3 regions of the Streptacidiphilus sp. MAP12-16 genome follow, and region 1 is predicted to be linked to each of the others. Evidence: riboswitches for the same ligand, from Rfam matches in the RefSeq annotation. Region 1 holds a riboswitch; each other region holds the start of a gene.
The links. A riboswitch is a leader RNA that binds a small molecule or an ion and turns the genes downstream of it on or off. The one in region 1 is predicted to bind S-adenosylmethionine.

Region 1 (3,263 bases):
CGCACGTCGTCCTCGTTCACGTACACGTTGACGAATCGGCGCAGCTTGCCGGTGTCGTCGAGGATGCGGCCCCGGATGCCGTTGTGGTTGGTTTCCAGGTCGTCGATGACCGCGGCCAGGGTCGCGCCCTCGGCCGCCACCTCGGCGGCCCCGCCGGTGTAGGTGCGCAGGATGGTCGGGATGCGGACGTTGACGCTCATGCGAGGCCAGCCTCTCGGAACGAGTCAAGGGTGGGGCGGATGGTGGCGGAAAGACCGGTGGTGGGTTCCACCGCGTCCAGGGTCTTCAAACCGTCGCCGGTGTTCAGTACGACGGTCTCAGCGGCAGGGTCGAGCAGGCCGTTCTTGATGAGCTTCTGCAGCACGCCGACCGTGACGCCGCCCGCGGTCTCGGCGAAGATGCCCTCGGTACGAGCGAGCAGCTTGATCGCGTCCACGACCTGCTCGTCGTTGACGTCCTCCACCGCGCCGCCGGTGCGGCGGCAGATGTCGAGGACGTAGGGGCCGTCCGCGGGATTGCCGATCGCCAGGGACTTGGCGATCGTGTTCGGCTTCACCGGGCGGATCACGTCCTGGCCGGACTTGAACGCGGCCGACACCGGGGAGCAGCCCTCGGCCTGCGCGCCGAAGATCTTGTAGGGCTTGTCCTCGACCAGGCCGAGGGCGATGAGCTCCTTCAGACCCTTGTCGATCTTGGTGAGCTGCGAGCCCGAGGCGATCGGGATGACCAGCTGGTCCGGCAGCCGCCAGCCCAGCTGCTCGCAGATCTCGTACGCCAGCGTCTTGGAGCCCTCGCCGTAGTACGGGCGCAGATTGACGTTGACGAAGCCCCAGCCCTCGCCCGCCGGGTCGCCGATCAGCTCCGAGCAGAAGCGGTTCACGTCGTCGTAGTTGCCCTCGATGCCGACCAGCTCGCCCCCGTACACGGCGGCCATCACGACCTTGCCCGCCTCCAGGTCGTGCGGGATGAACACGCAGGAGCGGAGCCCAGTACGGGCCGCGGCAGCGCCGACCGCGCCGGCCAGGTTGCCGGTCGAGGAGCAGGAGAGGGTGGTGAAGCCGAAGGTGCGCGCTGCCTCGACGGCGATGGCGACGACCCGGTCCTTGAAGGAGTGCGTCGGGTTGCCGGAGTCGTCCTTGACGTACAGGCCGCCGGTGACGCCGAGCTCGCGGGCCAGGTTGTCGGCCTTGACCAGCTTGGTCCAACCGGGGTTCAGATTGGGCTTCGTCGCGACGTCGACGGACACCGGAAGCAGCGGCGCGTAGCGCCAGATGTTGTTGGGACCCGCCTCGATCCGCGCGCGCAGCGCCTCGGGGTCGCCGGTGGGCAGCTCGTACGCGACCTCCAGCGGACCGAAGCACTCGGTACAGGCGAAGTCGGGGGCCAGCGCGGTCCGTGCGCCGCACTCGCGGCAGGACAGGGCGACGGCGGGGCCGAAGGATTCCGCGGCGACCTGCGGAGGTGCTGCCTGCGGACTTGCTGCCTGCGAAGGTGCGGTGACAGATGTGACAGCCATGATGGCGAGGCCCTCTCTCCTCATCTTCCCCACGGCGCGTCTCGCCGCAGGACGGAATTGGCACCTTCCCCACCAGGGCCGCGACGGCTTGTACTGGCAGGAGGGTTGCCGGGACTTCAACGGGCCGTTCCCTCAGTCCCTCTGGATGAGCTCTATGGCGGTCCGCCCAGCAGGCGGACGCATTTGTGAGACTGGCACCCCCGATGTGCGCCGGGTGTGCGTCGTCCCCAAGACTGTAACCGAAGCGCCCCGCCCCGATCACAGTCGTCCGCGAGGCGAGACGACAACACCATGACGACAGCACCATGACGACGACACCATGACGAGGAGTCCTGTGCTTGACGAGGTCGCGGACTGGCTGCGCCGCCGCTCCTGGACGGCCGCCGACCGCCCGCTGCCCGACCTGCTCGCCGCCAAGCGGGCGAGCGGAAGCACCGTCAGCGTCGTACTGCCCGCGCTGGACGAGGAGGCGACGGTCGGCGAGATCGTCACCGCGATCCGCCGCGACCTGATGGAGGACGTCCCGCTGGTCGACGAGCTCGTGGTGATCGACTCCGGATCCACCGACCGCACCGGCCAGGCGGCCGCCGCGGCCGGAGCCCGGGTCGTGCACCGCGACGCGATACTGCCGCACCTGCCCGTCATCCCCGGCAAGGGCGAGGTGCTGTGGCGATCGCTCCTGGTCACCACCGGCGACATCGTCTGCTTCATCGACGCCGACCTGCGCGAGTTCGACTCCACGTTCGTCTCCGGCATCGTCGGGCCGCTGCTGACCGAGCCGGACGTCGCCTTCGTCAAGGCCATGTACGACCGGCCGCTGGACACCGACACCGCCGACGGCACGGTCAGCATCCCGGCCGGGGGCGGCCGGGTCACCGAGCTGGTCGCCCGCCCGCTGCTCAACCTGCACTGGCCGCTGCTGGCCGGATTCGTCCAGCCGCTCGGCGGCGAGTACGCGGCGCGGCGCGCGCTGCTGGAGCGGCTGCCCTTCCCCACCGGCTACGGCGTGGAACTGGGCCTGCTCGTGGACGCGCTGGACCTGGCCGGTCTGGACGCCCTCGCCCAGGTCGACGTGGGCGTGCGGCACCACCGCCACCAGGACGCGCTGGCGCTCGGCCGGATGGCCGCCACCATCCACCTCACCGCACTCGACCGGCTCGCCCGCACGGATCGGCTCAAGGCCGGCGACGACCTGGTCAGACTGCGGCTCACCCAGTTCACCCGCACCGCCGCGGGCTTCACGCCGACCACCGTCGACATACCCACCGTCGAACGGCCGCCCATCGTCACGCTGCCCGAGCGCGATGTCTGACCGACTCCGAGGTTCGACTCCGACCTTCGACTCCGACCTTCGACTCCGACCTTCGACTCCGAGGTTCGACTCCGCCATTCGGCTCCCCATTCCAGCCCCTGATTGACTCCCTCCGTTTGACTCCCTCCGCGAGAGGCAAGGTAGGACTCATGGCCAACGCAAGTCCCGCACGGATTCTGCTCGCATCCAACCGGGGGCCCGTCTCCTACACGGTGGAGGACGACGGCACGCTGACGCACCGCAGGGGCGGTGGCGGACTGGTGTCCGGACTCTCCGCCATCGGCAACGACATCGAGTCGGTCTGGGTCTGCGCGGCGCTCTCCGAGGGCGATCGCGTCGCGACCCGGCGGGGCCTCACCGATCCTTCCGTCCGGATGCTCGACATCGACGCCGGGACCTTCGCCCGCGCCTACAACGGCATCGCCAACTCCACCC
Region 2 (3,263 bases), on a different contig from region 1:
TGGACGAGTAGGACCCGTCGCTCGGAGGCCTGGACCGACCGGTCTCAGCCGGTCCGGCGGGTGTCCGGCACGCAGCGGCCGCCCTCGGTACGGTAGGCCCACTGCGCGCCCTCGGTGACAAGCTCCCGCACGGCCGCGACGAAGCGGTCCACGTGCTCCTCCGGGGTGCCGGCGCCGAAACTGACCCGGATGGCGTTGAGGCTCCGCTCCCCCGGCAGCGACGCCTCCGGCGCCCCGCACTCGGACGGCGTCGTCTCCTGGCCGCCCAGCAGCGTGCGCACCAGCGGGTGCGCACAGAACAGGCCGTCGCGGACACCGATGCCGTACTCGGCGGACAGTGCGGCCGAGAAGTGCGAGCTGTTCCAGTCCTGGACCACGAAGGACAGCACGCCCACCCTCGGGTGGTCCTCGCCGAACAGGGTCAGCACCTTCACCTGCGGGATCTCGGCAAGCCCCGCGCGCAGCCGGTCGATCAGATACTGCTCGCGCGCGACCAACTGCTCGAACCCGGCCTCGGCCAAGGCCCGGCAGGCGGAGGCGATCGCGTAGGCGCCGATGACGTTGGGCGACCCCGCCTCGTGCCGCGAGGGACCCTGGTGCCACTCCACCGCGACCGAGCCGTCGGTCTCCCGCGCCACGGTGCGGCTCGCGCCGCCGCCGGCGAGGTACGGCTCGGCGGCGTCCAGCCAGTCGGCGCGCCCGGCGAGGACGCCCGCGCCGAAGGGCGCGTAGAGCTTGTGGCCGGAGAAAGCGACCCAGTCGACGTCCAACTCGCGGACCGACACCGGGTGGTGCGGGGCGAACTGCGCCGCGTCCAGGACGATCCGGGCGCCGTGGCGGTGGGCGGCCTCGGCCAGCTCGCGGACCGGCCAGATCTCCCCGGTGACGTTGGACGCGCCGGTGACGCACACCAGACGCGGCCCCGCCGTTCCCTCGGCCAGCGCCGACTCCAGCGCCGCGACGGCCTCCTGCGGGGAGCGCGGCGCCCGCAGGTAGGTGACAGACAGGTCCTCGCGGCGCCAGGGCAGCAGCGAGGCGTGGTGCTCGGTCTCGAAGGCGTACACCCGGGTGCCGGCCGGCAGCACGCTCGCCAGCAGGTTCAGCGAGTCGGTGGTGGCGCGGGTGAAGACGACCTGGTCGCCCTCGCGCAGGTCGAGAAACTCGGCGACGGTGACCCTGCTCTGCTCGAACAGGTCCGTCGAGAGCTGCGAGAGGTACCCGGCGCCCCGGTGCACGCTGCCGTAGTAAGGGGCGTACGCGGCGACGTCGTCCCAGACGCGCTGCAGGGCGGGGGCGCTGGCGGCGTAGTCAAGCGCGGCGTAGCTGACCTTCGCCCCGCTGACGAGGGGGACCTCGACGTCACGACCGAGAACCGCGAGCGGTCGGCACACGGAAACAGAGTTCGGGTATGCGGACATGACTACCCCTCCAGGGAGTCCAGTGGATCCCTGGCAAGGCCGCTGGCAGCCTCAGGCCGGCAGCCTCAAAAAAGGGAGGGATCCGCGCTTGCCCTGCGGCGTTGTTGCCGTAGGGCCTGGTCGTCACCCGGAAGCACCCCGCCACGGAAGGAGGGTTGCCGGACAGCAAGCCGGGGCCAATGCGCTGTCACTCGTGACCTGGGAAGGAGTATGTCAGAGGTCCGCCCCTCGGGCGAACCCCTGACCGCCATCCGAGACGCAGACGCTGACGAGGAGGGTGCTGTCAGCGCCGCGTCGCCGCAGACCAGCGGGCGAGAACCGCCTGCGCCGCACCCGAGTCGATCGACTCCGCCGTGCGCTTCATCGCCACCGCCAGCTGCTCCGCCAGCGGCGCGTCCGTCTGGTCCAGCGCGACCAGCGCCGACGCCGAGTTGAGTAGCACCGCGTCCCTGACCGGACCCTGCTCCCCCGTGAAGACCCGGCGCGCGACCTGCGCGTTGTAGGCGGCGTCGGCGCCGCGCAGCGCCTCGATGCCGACGTACTCGATGCCGACCTCGCGGGGGTCGAAGCTGGTCCGCCGCACCTCGCCGTCGCGCACCTGCCACACCGTGGAGGTGCCGGTGACGGTGAGCTCGTCGAGTCCGTCGTCGCCCCGGAACACCAGGGCCGAGGACCCGCGCCGGGCGAGCACGCCCGCGATCAGCCCGGCCATCCGGGTGTCGAAGCAGCCGACCGCGTTCGCGGTCACCCGCGCCGGGTTGGTGAGCGGGCCGAGCAGGTTGAAGAAGGTCGCGATGCCGAGATCCCGGCGGGCGGGTCCGGCGTGGCGCATCGCCGGGTGGAACACCGGCGCCGGGCAGTAGGTGATCCCGGCCTCGACCGCGACCTCGGCGACCCGCCGGGGCGACAGCTCCAGGTTGACGCCGAGCTGCTCCAGCACGTCGGTGGCCCCGCTCGCGGAGGAGGCGGCGCGGTTGCCGTGCTTGACAACCAGCGCGCCGGCGCCTGCCGCGACGACCGCCGACATGGTGGAGATGTTGACGGTCTTCGCCCGGTCGCCACCCGTGCCGACGATGTCCACGGCCCGCCCGGGCACCTCGATGACGGTGGCGTGCGCGTACATGGCGTCGACCAGGCCGACGATCTCTTCCACCGTCTCGCCCTTGGCGCGCAGCGCCACCATGAACCCGGCAACCTGGGCGAGCGTCGCCTCCCCGCTCATGATCTGGTCCATCGCCCACGCGGTCTCGCCCGCCGACAGGTCGGCACCGGAGACGAGAGCCGTGAGGACATCCGGCCAGGACCGCGCCTGCACGGGGTCGCCGCCGCCGTTCGCAGGGTTCACGCCGTTGTTCAGCGCAGCCGCCATGGCCATGGCCTCTCACTGGGTAAGTAGGGAGAGGCCAGCCTAGCGACCGGGGACGGCGCCCAGAGGGAGGATCTCAGCCGACGAGATGCGCGTGCCCGCTGCGCAGCAGCGTGCTCGCCGTCTCCGCCAGCACCGCCGGGTCGACCGGTGCGGGGACGGCAGCGTCCGCGCGGCTCCAGGCCGCGAGCCAGGAGTCCTGCGGTCGGCCGATCAGCAGCAGCACCGGCGGGCAGCCGTAGATCTCGTCCTTGAGCTGGCGGCACAGTCCCATCCCGCCGACCGGGTTCGCCTCGCCGTCCAGCACCAGCAGGTCCAGCCGCCGGGTGCCCTTCGCGTGCGCATCCAGGGCCTTGATCACCGCGGGCGCGGTCGCGCACTCCAGGTACTGGAGTTCCTCCAGGTCCGCGGCCGGCCGCCGTCCGAGCGCCAGCCGGACCTGCTCGCGCGTGTTCCGGTCGTCGCTGTAGACAAGAACG
Region 3 (3,263 bases), on a different contig from region 1:
AACAGCACACTCACGGTGGATCGATCATCCTCGAACATGATGGCGGCGGGGACCGCTCCGAGACTGTGGCCGCCCTGCGCATCGCAATCCCGTGGCTGCTGGACCAGGGCTACTACTTCGTCACACCCTGATGTGGCGGACGAGGCCCACGGGTCTGGTGCTGATCTGGCCGAGGTACTTGGTCCCGGGGATGCGCGCGGCTGTGTACTTCAGGCTCAGGGTGGGGCCGAAGTAGATGTCCACCTTGCCGTTGGCCAGCCCGAGGAAGATCGGTGCGGTGTCGCTGAAGTACTGCACCTGGTAGGGGCTCTTGCCGGCCGCGGCGCACGCGGACGCGCCGTTGGTGAGGATCTGCTGGAAGGTGGATCCGGAGCTGGTGGCCACGTTGTAGCCGCACAGGTCGGTGAGGGTGGTGGCCTTGTCGATCTTTATGTCCTTCGCGCCCAGGAACGACTGGCCGTCGCTGAGGTACGTGGCGAAGTCGACGACCCGCTCGCGGGCCTTGGTGGCACCGAAGTTGGCCTGCCCCACGTCGTACTTGCCGTTCAGCACACCGCGGATGACGGTGGGGAAGGCGCCGTACTGCACGTCCCAGGTGACGCCGAGCACCTTGGCGACGGCGTTGCGCAGGTCGATGTCGAGGCGAGGGGGTGACGGCGTGGACGGATCAGTCCTCGGCGCCGGAGGGCGCGGGTGAGGTCAACAGACCGGACATGTCCTCGGACACAGCGCGTTGCTCACGGGGAGCAGGTCCTGGTGGCACCGGGCGATCCGCAGCTGGAAGGAGCCGTGCGGGTGCGGCGTGCTGCCGTCGCTGTCGCCGACGCCTCGTACCTGCATATGGTTCACCTCACAGTCGTCGGGCCCTCGGGGCCTCGCGCTTACAGGACGGCACCGTCCTGTCGGGTCGTCACCTGGAGCACCCCACCGCGGACGAGGGTTGCCGGTCAGCAAGCCAGGGCTTGTCGCTGACGCTCATCACCAGGGATCACGTTAACCGTTCAACCACGACTGGGCAATACCTATCGATCCAGTAGGGATTCAGGTCGCCGCCGAGGCGATGGAATCAGCCACCGGTTGACCGCCGGTCGATCTCCAGTTGATCTATGGGGATTGTGCTCGACGTCCATTCGAAGTTACGGTGTGAGCAGGTAATGAGCGTCAGCGACAAGCCCTGGCTTGCTGACCAGCAACCCTCCAACGCGGCGGGGTGCTCCAGGTGACGACCCGACAGGACGGTGCCGTCCTGTAAGCGCGACTTCGAAGGCGGAGGTGGACAGCAGTGCGTCAGGCCACAGGCACGTACTCACGGCGACACATCGATCTCCAGCGCATCGCCAGCGCCCTCTGTCCGACGGCCTGAGCCGCACAGCCTGAGCCGCACAGCCCGGGAGCGATAGGACCCCGGCCGTTGGCGTCCGCGGCCGCTGGCGTCCGACGCCGCGCCGCCGTGCACCGCCCCAGGCGGACTGCGCGTCCCTGGTAGCACCCTCCCTCCCGCCGACTCCGCCCCGGGCCAGACAACACACCCCGACGCGGTTCCGTTCGGCATGCCCGCCCTACCGGTGGAGACCGGTGGAGCACCCTCCCGAGCAGGAAGCGACATCCCCATGCCCCGACCACGCCCCGCCCTCCACCTCGCGGTCGCCCTCGACGGCGCGGGCTGGCACCCCGCGGCCTGGCGGCAGCCCGACGCCCGGCCGGACGAACTTCTCACAGCCCGGTACTGGTCCGATCTCGTGGCCGAGGCCGAACGAGGACTGCTGGACTTCGTGACCATCGAGGACTCCCTCGGCCTCCAGTCCACCGACTACAACATCACGGACGGGCGGACCGACCAGGTCCGCGGCCGACTGGACGCCGTACTGACCGCCGCCCGGATCGCACCGCTGACCGGCAACATCGGCCTGATTCCGACCGCGGTGGCCACCCACACCGAGCCGTTCCACCTCTCCAAGGCGATCGCCACCCTCGACTACGTGAGCACCGGCCGGGCCGGCGTGCGGGTGCAGGTGTCGGCGCGCCCGTACGAGGCGGCGCTGTTCGGCCGCCGGACCTTCCCGCCGTTCCGGCTGGAGGACTTCGACCAGCCAGAGGTCCAGTCCCTGGTCACCGAGTCGTTCGAGGAGGCGGCCGACTACGTCGAGGTCGTCCGGCGACTGTGGGACAGCTGGGAGGACGACGCCGAGATCCGCGACACCGCGACCGGCCGGTTCGTCGACCGCCACAAGCTGCACTACATCGACTTCGAGAGCCCGACGTTCAGCGTGAAGGGCCCGTCCATCACGCCGCGCCCGCCGCAGGGCCAGCCGGTCGTCGCCGCACTCGCCCATGCGACCATCCCCTACCGCCTGCTCGCCCGCTCGTCCGACGTCGGTTTCGTCACCCCGCGCGACAGCTCCCAGGCCGCCGCCGTCCTCGCCGAGATCCGCGCGGAGCAGGCAGCCGCAGGCCGCGCCGACGAGATCCTGCACGTCTTCGGCGACCTGGTGGTGTTCCTGGACGACGACCCGGCCTCCGCCGTCCATCGCCGGGACCACCTGGACGAGCTCGCCGGCTCTGCGTACGGCAGCGACGCCCACGTGTTCGCCGGGACGCCCGCGCAGCTCGCCGACCTGCTTCAGGACTGGCAGCAGGCGGGTCTCACCGGCTTCCGGCTGCGACCCGCCACCGTCCCGCACGACCTGGAGCAGATCACCCGCCGCCTCGTCCCGGAAATCCAGCGCCGCGGACTCTTCCGCACCTCCTACGAGGCGAACACCCTGCGCGGCCTGCTCGGACTCCCCCGTCCGGCGAACCGCTACGCCGCCGCCGTCTGAGCAGAGAGAGCCGACCATGAGCAAGCCCCTGAAGCAGGTCCACCTCGCTGCCCACTTCCCCGGCGTCAACAACACCACCGTGTGGAGCGACCCCGAGGCAGGCAGCCATATCGAGTTCAGCTCCTTCGCGCACTTCGCGCGCACCGCCGAGCGCGCCAAGTTCGACTTCCTCTTCCTCGCCGAGGGACTGCGGTTGCGCGAGCAGGGCGGCGAGATCTACGACCTGGACGTGGTCGGCCGTCCCGACACCTTCACCGTTCTCGCCGCGCTGGCCGCCGTCACCGAGCGAATCGGTCTCACCGGCACCATCAACTCCACCTTCAACGAACCCTACGAGGTGGCACGGCAGTTCGCGTCCCTGGATCACCTCTCGGCCGGGCGGGCCGCCTGGAACGTGGTCACCTCCTGGGACGCCTTCACCGGCGAGAACTTCCGCCGCGGCGG

Region 2: linked by a shared signal. The riboswitch ahead of ABIA33_RS08395 (aminotransferase class V-fold PLP-dependent enzyme) and the one ahead of thrC (threonine synthase) in region 1 are both predicted to bind S-adenosylmethionine.
Region 3: linked by a shared signal. The riboswitch ahead of ABIA33_RS13870 (putative leader peptide) and the one ahead of thrC (threonine synthase) in region 1 are both predicted to bind S-adenosylmethionine.

What each region holds. Positions count from the first base shown of each region.
Region 1 is NZ_JBGCBY010000003.1:116,779-120,041, reverse strand. Features, by position in the region: gene ABIA33_RS04460 (MoaD/ThiS family protein) at 1-200, opposite strand, end outside; gene thrC (threonine synthase) at 197-1,516, opposite strand; SAM riboswitch class I at 1,534-1,668, opposite strand; gene ABIA33_RS04450 (glucosyl-3-phosphoglycerate synthase) at 1,851-2,828, shown strand; gene ABIA33_RS04445 (trehalose-6-phosphate synthase) at 2,978-3,263, shown strand, end outside.
Region 2 is NZ_JBGCBY010000005.1:223,440-226,702, reverse strand. Features, by position in the region: gene ABIA33_RS08400 (Lrp/AsnC family transcriptional regulator) at 1-11, shown strand, start outside; gene ABIA33_RS08395 (aminotransferase class V-fold PLP-dependent enzyme) at 45-1,418, opposite strand; SAM riboswitch class IV at 1,498-1,617, opposite strand; gene trpD (anthranilate phosphoribosyltransferase) at 1,702-2,793, opposite strand; gene ABIA33_RS08385 (hypothetical protein) at 2,861-3,263, opposite strand, start outside.
Region 3 is NZ_JBGCBY010000009.1:45,003-48,265, forward strand. Features, by position in the region: gene ABIA33_RS13860 (polysaccharide deacetylase family protein) at 1-131, shown strand, start outside; gene ABIA33_RS13865 (transporter substrate-binding domain-containing protein) at 121-636, opposite strand; SAM riboswitch class IV at 873-983, opposite strand; SAM riboswitch class IV at 1,151-1,261, shown strand; gene ABIA33_RS13870 (putative leader peptide) at 1,283-1,363, shown strand; gene ABIA33_RS13875 (LLM class flavin-dependent oxidoreductase) at 1,611-2,819, shown strand; gene ABIA33_RS13880 (NtaA/DmoA family FMN-dependent monooxygenase) at 2,836-3,263, shown strand, end outside.